DNA from 3 places in the uncultured Maricaulis sp. genome. Region 2 is predicted to be linked to each of the others. Evidence: predicted binding sites of a transcription regulator. Region 2 holds the regulator's gene; each other region holds the start of a gene.
The links. Region 2 encodes LexA, which represses DNA repair genes until DNA is damaged. Its sites were predicted from a motif close to ATGTTCCNCTTGTGTTCC; they were not measured.
Positions count from the first base shown of each region.

Region 1: a site for LexA is predicted at 1,841-1,858, ahead of recA (recombinase RecA). Genes of this name have one in related genera too.
Region 3: a site for LexA is predicted at 2,192-2,209, ahead of AAC029_RS14030 (VOC family protein). Genes of this name have one in related genera too.

Region 1 covers NZ_CAXBGE010000013.1:712-3,987, reverse strand. Annotated here, with positions in the region: gene AAC029_RS13580 (nuclear transport factor 2 family protein) at 1-400, shown strand, start outside; gene mltF (membrane-bound lytic murein transglycosylase MltF) at 405-1,763, opposite strand; gene recA (recombinase RecA) at 1,966-3,003, shown strand; gene AAC029_RS13565 (hypothetical protein) at 3,174-3,276, shown strand, end outside.
Region 2 covers NZ_CAXBGE010000008.1:21,758-25,033, forward strand. Annotated here, with positions in the region: gene trpD (anthranilate phosphoribosyltransferase) at 1-10, shown strand, start outside; gene trpC (indole-3-glycerol phosphate synthase TrpC) at 12-836, shown strand; gene lexA (transcriptional repressor LexA) at 926-1,630, shown strand; gene AAC029_RS09885 (ComEC/Rec2 family competence protein) at 2,000-3,276, opposite strand, start outside.
Region 3 covers NZ_CAXBGE010000013.1:89,743-93,018, reverse strand. Annotated here, with positions in the region: gene AAC029_RS14045 (hypothetical protein) at 1-326, shown strand, start outside; gene AAC029_RS14040 (hypothetical protein) at 323-757, shown strand; gene gspG (type II secretion system major pseudopilin GspG) at 794-1,270, opposite strand; gene AAC029_RS14030 (VOC family protein) at 1,799-2,167, opposite strand; gene AAC029_RS14025 (thymidylate synthase) at 2,384-3,247, shown strand; gene AAC029_RS14020 (MazG nucleotide pyrophosphohydrolase domain-containing protein) at 3,244-3,276, shown strand, end outside.

The sequences.
Region 1 (3,276 bases), on a different contig from region 2:
GGTGCGCGATCATATGCGCCTGGAATGCGAACATGACTGGGACGCGGTGATCGCGACCTTCCAGCACCCGCGCTATGAAATGCAGGGCATGGAGACGGTTTTTGACGGCGAGGAGGCCGTGCGCGGCTATTTCGCGACCTCACGCGCGGCATTTCCGGATCAGGGCAATGAGATCATCGCAATCGGCGCCGGTGGCGACAGCGTTCTGGTGGAGTTCTGGTTGACGGGAACGCATCTCGGTCCGCTCAAATTGCCGACGGCCGATTTGCCGCCGACGGGCCGCGCCTTCCGGCTCAAGATGATGGCCAGTTTCGAATTCGCGCCGGGCTCAGACAAAATCGTCTGCGAGCGGCCCTATTTTGACCGACTGGCCTTGCTGGCGGCGCTGGGGCTGGGTTGACGCGTCAGAGCCCCTGCGCATTGAGCAGGGCGCGGTATTCGCGGACTTTCTGGACATAGCGCACCGGCTCCTGGCCGCGGGCATAGCCATAGCGCAGGCCGCGATAATGCGTCGGGTCGGACAGAAGCGGCAGTACGCGGGCCAGATCTTCCCAGCTGTTTTTCTCGAGCCCCTGGCGCTCGGCCAGGGTGCGGGCGTCATACATGTGGCCCATGCCGACATTATAGGCAGCCAGTGCGAACCAGACCCGATCCTCGCCGGTGACGCCGCTGGGGACGCGTTGATAGAGGTCTTCCAGATAGGTGGCGCCGCCGACAATGCTCTGGCGCGGATCGGTACGGTCTTCGACGCCGACGCGTTCGGCGGTCGACAGTGTCAGCATCATCAATCCGCGCACGCCGGTATCGCTGATGGCGTCAGGGTCCCAGTGCGATTCCTGATAGGCTTGTGCGGCAAGCAGGTCCCAGTCGAACGTGGTCCGCTCGGCCGCCAGTTCGAACCAGCGCTCATATTGCGGCAGCCGCGTTTCGACCCGGTCGACGAAGCTGGACACATCAACATAGTTGAAATCGCCGAACTGGCCGAACCAGTTTTCGTCCAGCCGTTCCAGCAAATCGCCTTGGTGGATCTGGTTGAACCAGCTGGCCAGCGCATCGCCAAGACCGTCGATATGCTGCGAATAGGCCCAGGCCAGCGATTCCTCGCCGGTCAGATCCATCGCCACCACCAGATCGGGATGACGGCGGCGGGCGAAGTCGGCCAAGTGCGAATCGGCGATGGTGCAGTCGAAATCCCCCGCATCGACCGCTTCAAGCAGCGGCATGGCCGACCCGGCGCGGCGTTCAGTCCAGTGCAGCGCCTGCGGGCGGGCGGGCAGGGCCTGTAGCGTCTCAAGATAGCTTGAACCCGCCAAAACCACGATGCGGGCCCGGCCCAGATCGTTCAGCGATGTCGGCGCCGGTCCGCCATTATGGCAGACCAATTGCTCGGTCACGGTCTTGTAGGCCGGGCCGAACAGCATGTGGGCTTCGCGTGATGGTGTGACGGTTAGACCGGCCGCGGCGATATCGCCCTCGCCATTGGCGAGGGCGGTTGTGAGGGCTGTGATCGAGGGTCGAGTCTCGAAACGCGGCTCGACACCGAGACTGGCCGCAAAGGCCCGCACGAGATCAACTTCATAGCCGCTGGGGCCATCCTCGCCGGGCATATAGCTCGTCGGCCCTTCCAGAGTGAGGACGATCAGACTGCCGCGCGCCTGCAGTTCTTCCATGGAGGCGACGCCGCTGGGCACCGCCGCCGGGCCGCAGCCCGCCAGCACAAATAGGATCACAATCACGAGGAGATGGCGGCTTGAGATCATCATCGTCAAGATAGGCGCTCGCTGCGCGCTCGCCAAGCCGCCTGCGGTGGCATCGTTTTGTTCCGTTTTGTTAACCATAAATGTTCCGCTTGTGTTCCGGAACAAAACTGGTACGTTGTGTCTCGGTTGCCCGTGACCGAGGGGCGTGAAATAAGGGAATATCGATATGAGCAAGGGCGCGATTCGACTCGTGAACGATTCAGGTATGGACAAGAAAAAGGCGATCGAGGCGGCGTTGAGCCAGATCGACAAGGCCTTCGGCAAGGGCTCGGTCATGAAGCTCGGAGCCAAGCCGGCGATGGAGATCGAATCGATTTCTTCCGGCTCGCTCGGGCTCGACATCGCGCTCGGCATTGGCGGTCTGCCCAAGGGCCGGATCGTTGAAATCTACGGCCCTGAAAGCTCGGGCAAGACGACGCTGGCGCTGCACACGATCGCCGAGGGGCAAAAGCTCGGCGGGGTCTGTGCCTTCATCGACGCCGAACACGCGCTTGATCCGGTCTATGCCGGCAAGCTGGGCGTTGATGTCGCTGAACTTCTGGTGTCGCAGCCCGATACCGGCGAGCAAGCGCTGGAAATTGCCGATACGCTGGTGCGTTCCGGTGCGATTGACGTGCTGGTGATCGATTCGGTCGCCGCCCTGACACCGCGCGCCGAGCTCGAAGGCGAGATGGGCGACAGCCTGCCCGGCCTGCAAGCCCGTCTGATGAGCCAAGCGCTGCGCAAGCTGACCGGTTCGATCTCGAAATCGAAATGCATGGTCATCTTCATCAACCAGATCCGGATGAAGATCGGCGTCATGTTCGGCAGCCCTGAAACCACAACGGGCGGCAATGCGCTGAAATTCTACGCTTCCGTCCGGCTCGACATCCGCCGCATCGGTGCGATCAAGGACCGTGACGAAGTGATCGGCAATCAGACCCGCGTGAAAGTCGTCAAGAACAAGGTGGCGCCGCCCTTCCGCGAAGTTGAATTCGACATTCTCTATGGCGAAGGCATCTCCAAAATGGGCGAGCTGATCGATCTTGGCGTCAAGGGTGACATCATCGAGAAGTCCGGTTCCTGGTATTCCTATAATTCGGAACGTATCGGTCAGGGCCGCGAGAATGCGCGCAAATTCATGATCGACAACCAGGCCATGGCCAAGGAAATCGAAGCCAAGGTCCGCGCCAATGCCGGACTGATCGCTGACGTGCTGCTCGTCGGCAAGGATCTCGACGAGGATGAAGCCGCCGCTGGCTGACCAATCTGCTCCGGGCGTTGCTGCGCAGCGCCCGGAACAACCACGCTCAATTAACCGCTTTGCGGTATGAAGGTGCCGCAAGGCGTCCAGAATGGCTGAGCTCCCGGATGGGACGCAGCCAGCTGGGGACCTGAAGCGTTTTGAGCGGGGGTGTGTTTGTGGCGGTCGGAATGTTGGTACATCTGGAGCGAAAGCTCCGGATCTTTGTCTTTAGCGCGATTGTCACACCTGTCGATCTCGACTTTGTCGGCAAACTCTATGTAGATCGCGAAC
Region 2 (3,276 bases):
CGAGGCTTGAGATGAGCGCCCATACAAGCATCGTCCCAGACACTCTGGCGCGGATTGGCGCTTACAAGCTCGAGCATATCGCGGCCTGCAAGGCCAAGCGCTCCTATGCCGAGGTCGCGGCGCAGGCGTCTGACGCCTCGCCGGTGCGTGGGTTTCTCGCGGCACTCAAAGGCGCCGCGGCCAGCGATGGGCTCGGCCTGATCGCGGAGATCAAGAAGGCCAGCCCGTCGAAAGGTCTGATCCGGGCCGACTTCGACCCACCGGCATTGTCGCGCGCCTATCAGGCCGGCGGCGCGATCTGCCTCTCCGTGCTGACCGACGGGCCGAGCTTTCAGGGCGCCGACAGTTTTCTCGTCGCCGCGCGCGACGCCTGCAACCTGCCGGTCCTGCGCAAGGACTTCATGTATGACGCCTATCAGGTCGCCGAGGCGCGTGCGCTGGGGGCGGACGCGGTCCTGGTTATCCTCGCCGCCGTCGATAATGCCACCGCCCGGGCCCTGATCGAGGAGGCGGCACGCTGGTCGCTCGATGTGTTGGTCGAAGTGCATGACGCCGCCGAGATGGAGCGCGCCCTCGCCCTGAAAGCGCCGATGATCGGCATCAACAACCGCAATCTGCGCACCTTCGAGACCTCGCTGGCGACCTTCGAATCACTGGCGCCGATGGTGGAGGGAGATGCGCTGCTGGTCGGCGAGAGCGGCGTTTTCACGGCGAGCGATGCCGCACGCCTCCACGCCGCCGGTGCCCGCGCCCTACTGGTCGGGGAAAGCCTGATGCGGCAGGACGATGTCGCTGCTGCTACGCGCGCCCTGATGGCCTGGCAAGAGCGCGCTTGACCTGAATCGGGAACCTTTGTAGAACAAACAGGCATATTCCTGATTTGTTCCTTACGGCCTTCGCGCCGTATTCATCAAAGGGGGCTGACTTGCTCACCCGTAAACAGCACGAGCTACTGCTTCTGATCCATAACCGGATCAAGGATACCGGCGTCTCGCCCTCCTTCGACGAAATGAAGACGGAGCTGCAATTGGCTTCGAAGTCGGGTGTTCACCGCCTGATCACGGCGCTGGAGGAGCGCGGCTTCATTCGCCGCCTCGCCCACCGCGCCCGGGCGCTCGAAGTGCTCAAACTGCCGGAATCCGCAGCAGCCACAGTCGATGAAGCGCTCGATAGCGATGCCGATCTGGGCGCCAATGTCGTGCGGGCCAATTTCAAGCGTTCCAGCGACGAGAATTCGCCGGAAGCCTCGGTCGAGATCCCGCTGCTCGGCCGCATTGCCGCCGGTGTGCCCATCGCCGCCATCCAGCACGAGACCGACCGCCTCGCCTTCCCCGCCGACATGGTGCGCGGCGGCGAGCATTTCGCCCTCGAGGTCAATGGCGATTCGATGATCGAAGCGGGCATTCTCGATGGCGATATCGTGCTGATCCGGCGCGGCCAGTCGGCGGAGAGCGGCGAGATTGTCGTCGCCCTGGTCGATGACGAAGAAGCCACTTTGAAACGCCTGCGCAAAAAGGGCGGCTCCATCGCCCTGGAAGCCGCCAATCCCGCCTATGAGACACGGATCTTCGGCCCCGATCGGGTCAAGGTCCAAGGCCGGCTGGTCGGCCTGATCCGCCGCTACCACTAGGGCGGAATATGCCGGGCTGAAGTTTCGCGCCTTCTTCTCCTGCAGAGTGGGGGGACGCGGTCTTGCGCAACCCATGGCGAAGCGACAGTGGTGTGGGCGTGCGGCGCCAAAGGCGGTGTAGGGTAGATGGAGGCCACGAATCCTGCTGCTGCGATGGGTGTAATCCCCGCGCTGCCGCGCGGCACCTCCACCATCCTTTGCCTTCGGCAACGGACGGTCCCCCTCCCCGGTAAACCGAGGAGGAAAGCGGGCATGCAGGCCGTAGGCCTTCCCATTCACCGCCAAGCTTTCTTCCCCCGCAGCGCGGGGGAAGTGGGCCTGCACAGCCGAAGGCGCAGCAGGCTCGATGGGGGCGGCGGACGCCCGCGCTCAACGCGCATTGAGCTCCCAAGGACGGTCACCATTTGGCGCCGAAACGCTCTGCGTCCGCACAATCGCGCCGTCACGGGTCCAGATCAGCGTTCCGCCGCGTTGCCGCAGGAATTCGCGATCGATCACCAGGGCGTGGCAGTGCGGTTTGAGCCAGGATGGCATTTCCACCGTCAGCACAACCAGCGCCGCGCGCTCACAATCCACCGCCCAGTCTTCGGCCGAGCTAAGCACGGCATAATTCAAGCCCGGTGCCTGACCGCTGCAGCCGAGATCATCGCAGTGCAGAGTGGTGGTGGTGCTCACAGCGCTCCGGGCGGCGCGCTGTTCGAGAAAGACCGTGACGGCAAAGCGGCCGCGCCGGATTGAGCTGGCAGTCCAGTGACTAGGGTCATCAGGGGCCTGTGCCACGACGATGCCGTCTTCGGAGATGAACAAGTCAGGCGCCGGTGTCAGGCTCCACAGGGTCAGCGCCACAAGCGCCAGCGCGGCGCCACCACCGCGCACCAGACCGCGGCCGAGCAGCAGTGTCACGAAGCCGCAGGCATAGAGCGGCAAGATCCAGCCGGGCGCGGCGATGACGGGCTGCAGAGCGCCCGGCGCAGCAGCAACGCGGTCGGCGACCGCAAACATCACATCGAGGCCCCAGCTCATCGCCCACAGCGCTGGCTGGTCGAGCCCGAACGGCATCAGACACAGCGCCACCACGCCGGCCGGCATGACGATGAAAGTGAAAACCGGCATGGCGAGCCAATTGCCGAACAGGCCAAAGCCGGCGATGCGATGGAAATGAAAGGCCGCAAAGCCCGCAGTCGCCAGCCCCGCGATCAGGCTGGTCAGGCTGAGCCCGCCCAGAGCCGCCAATGCGCCGCTGCGTCCGGAATCCATCGGCGCCGCTGGCCGCCGCCTCTGACGCCACAGATCGGCACTGGCGATCAGGGCCGCCACAGCTGCGAACGACATTTGAAAGCCCGCCGCGCGGATTGCCTCAGGCTGCAGCGCGAGCACGAAAATCATCGCCAACGCCAAAGTGTGCAGCGACAAAGCCCGCCGTCCGGCCACCAGGCCGGTCAGGACGGCGGCCGTCATCAGGAAGGCGCGCTGGGTCGGGATCGCACCGCCGGAGAGCAGGAAATAGGCCGCAGCGGCGATCAGGGCCCCGATGGCGGCCGGGATCGCCGCGTCAAACCGCCTCGCCCACGGTGTGATTGCGGCGAGACCAAAGCGCAGCGCCAGAAACACGCCGCCCGCCAGCAGTGCCATATGCATGCCCGAAA
Region 3 (3,276 bases), on a different contig from region 2:
CGCTGTCCGATTTCGCCTGGACCCAGCCCGTCCTCGCCGCCAACCTTGCCGTGGCAAGGGAGCAATTGGACGCGGCGATCCGCACCAGTTTCGCTACCGGCGAGCTGCTGCACCTCAATGTTATGACAGTTCGCGACGGTGTTCTTGAAGCCCGGGTCGATTGGCGTGGCAGCGAACATCAATTGCGCGCCGCGTTGGAAAATCTTGCCGAGACACAGCCGCGATTGGCGGTGGCAGATCTGACTCTTCGCGCTTTCGATCAAGCAGGCGAGGGGGATGTGGCAGTTTCGGCCATTCTCGGACAGGCATGGGAGCCCACGCTATGATGTGGAATCGCCTTTTTGCGAGCGCAGGTGTGTTGCTTTTGCTGACATCCGTCGTGCTGGGCCAGTTACCGCACGGGCACGAGACAGCGGACCCGTTGACGGAAAATTTGCGTGTTGGGGATGCATCTGAACGACCAGCGGCGCGCTTCACCCATGCTTTATTGTTCCAACAGGCGCCGTCCCCAATCGAGATCGCGCCGACCCTGGATACGCCCGTTGTCGATGAGTTTGATCAAGACCTGCGGCTTGCCGGCATTGGGGTCGATGAAAACGGACCGATATGCTGGATTGCGACCGGTGAGGCAGAAGCTGTGGCCCTACGGGTTGGAGATCGATTTCTCGCCTATGAGGTTGTCGAGATCGGTGACGGCGAGGTGCAGCTTCGCGCGCCTGGCCGGACCGAAGCGTTGCGTCTGTTTTCGGGGCATTAGGGCAAAAAAGGCGCCAGGTGGTTCACCAACTCCCGCCTAGCTATCTTGATCGGGAAGCGTCGTTGTCACGATCAGATCCGCATCCTCACCCGTTCCACCCTCTTCGCCATCGCGGCCGAGGCTTCGCAGGGTGAAATGGTCTGACGCGCGGGTTTGATAAATATAGGCGTTACCCCATGGATCGTCGGGCACGCCGCCTCGGCGCAAATAGGGACCGGACCAGCCTGTGATGCCAGCTGGCGCCGTGTCCAAAGCACTCAATCCGATATCCTGAGTCGGATATCGACCTGTGTCGATGAGGTAGAGTTCAAGCGCACCGGCGAGGTTTTCCATCTGAATCTCAGCGGATTGGCTTCGCGCACCGCCCAGGCGCCCGATGATATTGGGAGCAAGGATCGCCATGAGCAATGCTATGATCACCAGCACGACGAGCATCTCTGTGAGCGTGAAGCCGCGCTCATCGTTGATGGAGCAGCCGGCCGGTCGCGTCGCCTCAGCTTTCTTGTTGTCCATGTTTGCTCCCGCGCTTCAGCGTCATCACCGCATAGAGGTTGTGCCGCCCGTATCTACGATGCAAGCTGAATTGGTGGCAGAGTTGGGATCGGCGCAGACTTGTTGCAGCATCGTCGACTGAGTGATGCGATTGCGCGCTGGCTTTGTCCGTATTTGAGCCACCTTGATCCAATTTGGCTTGTTGCCGTCCGGGTCGCGGAAATAGTCGGCTGGAAGCCGCCATCGCCGCCCGAACGTATATCCTGTTGCCTCGCCATTGGTCATGCGCATTGAAATGGGTGCCTGTCACCATTTATCGCCCATCACCATTTATTCGCAATCGAGATCTCAGGCCCCCGAGAGCGGGTCCATATCGCGGTCTCGATCACCTACGTGCGCATGAACCGTTGGTGGTATTTGCCGCTCTATCCGCCGGCAACGCAATCGCTGAAAGTGCCCAAAAGGGGGGAGCCCAAAAAGGGGGAGATGGTCAGCGCCGGCCCACGCAAGGCGCAGGCCGACGAACCGGGAACTCGCAGACGACGGGAATTACATGCAGAACACGTTCAGCTTATTGCCGTCCGGATCGCGGAAATAGCCGGCGTAGAAGCCGCCATCGCCGCGTGGGCCGGCGGGGCCTTCGTCTTGGGCGCCGAGCGAGATGGCGAGGGCGTAGACCTTGTCGACCTGGGCCGGGTTTTCGGCCTGGAAGGCGGGCATGACGCCATTACCGACGGTGGCGGGATTGCCGTCGAACGGTTTGGTCAGGCCGATGCCGGCACCACCACCGGGCTTGCCCCAGGCGATGAAAGTGTCGAAATCCATCATCCGGCCAACGCCGAATTCGGCGCAAATTTTGTCGTAGAACGCGGCAGCGCGCTGCAAGTCATTGGTTCCTAAAGTGACATAGCCCAGCATTGTGGTTCTCCCTCAGAGATGTTGATGTTCTTTTTATGTTCCAATCTCGCCAAGCTAGCGCCGAACGCGGCCAAGGCAAGTCCTTTTGCGGTGTATTGCACGGAATCGTGATCGCGGCGGCGCGGCACAATATATGTGGATCAATCTGACGCCGAAGGTTCGGTCGCGGCGAATCGGATGTAGAGTGTGCGATCAACAGGCGCAGTGGAGATCGCAATGGCCGATGCAGCCGTACTGGAGCCCGGTGTCGAAACCGGAAGCGCGGCCGCGACCGGCTCGGCGGCGGAAGCGGCCTATCTCGATCTGCTGCGCGATATTCTCGAACACGGCACGCAGCAGGATGATCGCACCGGTGTCGGCACGCGCTCGGTGTTTGGCCGGCAATTGCGCTGTGATCTCTCCGAAGGCTTTCCGCTGCTGACGACCAAGAAGGTGCATTTCAAATCGATCGCGATTGAATTGCTCTGGTTCCTGCGCGGCGAGACCAATGTGCGCTGGTTGCAGGAGCGCGGCGTCAAGATCTGGGATGAATGGGCTGATGCCGATGGCGAGCTTGGTCCGGTCTATGGCAAGCAGTGGCGGCGCTGGGCCGGGCCCGATGGCACCGAAATCGACCAGCTCTCCAACCTGCTCGAGCAGATCCGTACCAATCCCGCCTCGCGGCGCCTGATCGTCTCGGGCTGGAACCCGGTCGATGTGCCCTCAATGGCGCTGCCGCCCTGCCACACGCTGTATCAATTCAATGTCGCCGACGGGAAGCTGAGCTGCCAGCTCTATCAGCGCTCGGCCGACATGTTCCTTGGCGTGCCGTTCAACATCGCCTCCTACGCCCTATTGACGACGATGGTGGCCAAGGTGTGCGGGCTGGAGCCGGGCGAATACATCCACACCTTCGGCGACGCCCACATCTATTCCAACCATATGGACCAGGTCGCCGAACAGCTCTCGCGCACGCCGCGCGCCCTGCCACGCCTGCGGCTCAATCCCGATGCCACTGACCTGTTCGGCTTCGAGTATGAGGACATCATGCTCGAAGATTATGATCCGCACCCCGGCATCAAGGCACCGGTGGCGGTATGAGCGAGACCCGCTCTTTGGGGCTCGGCGAA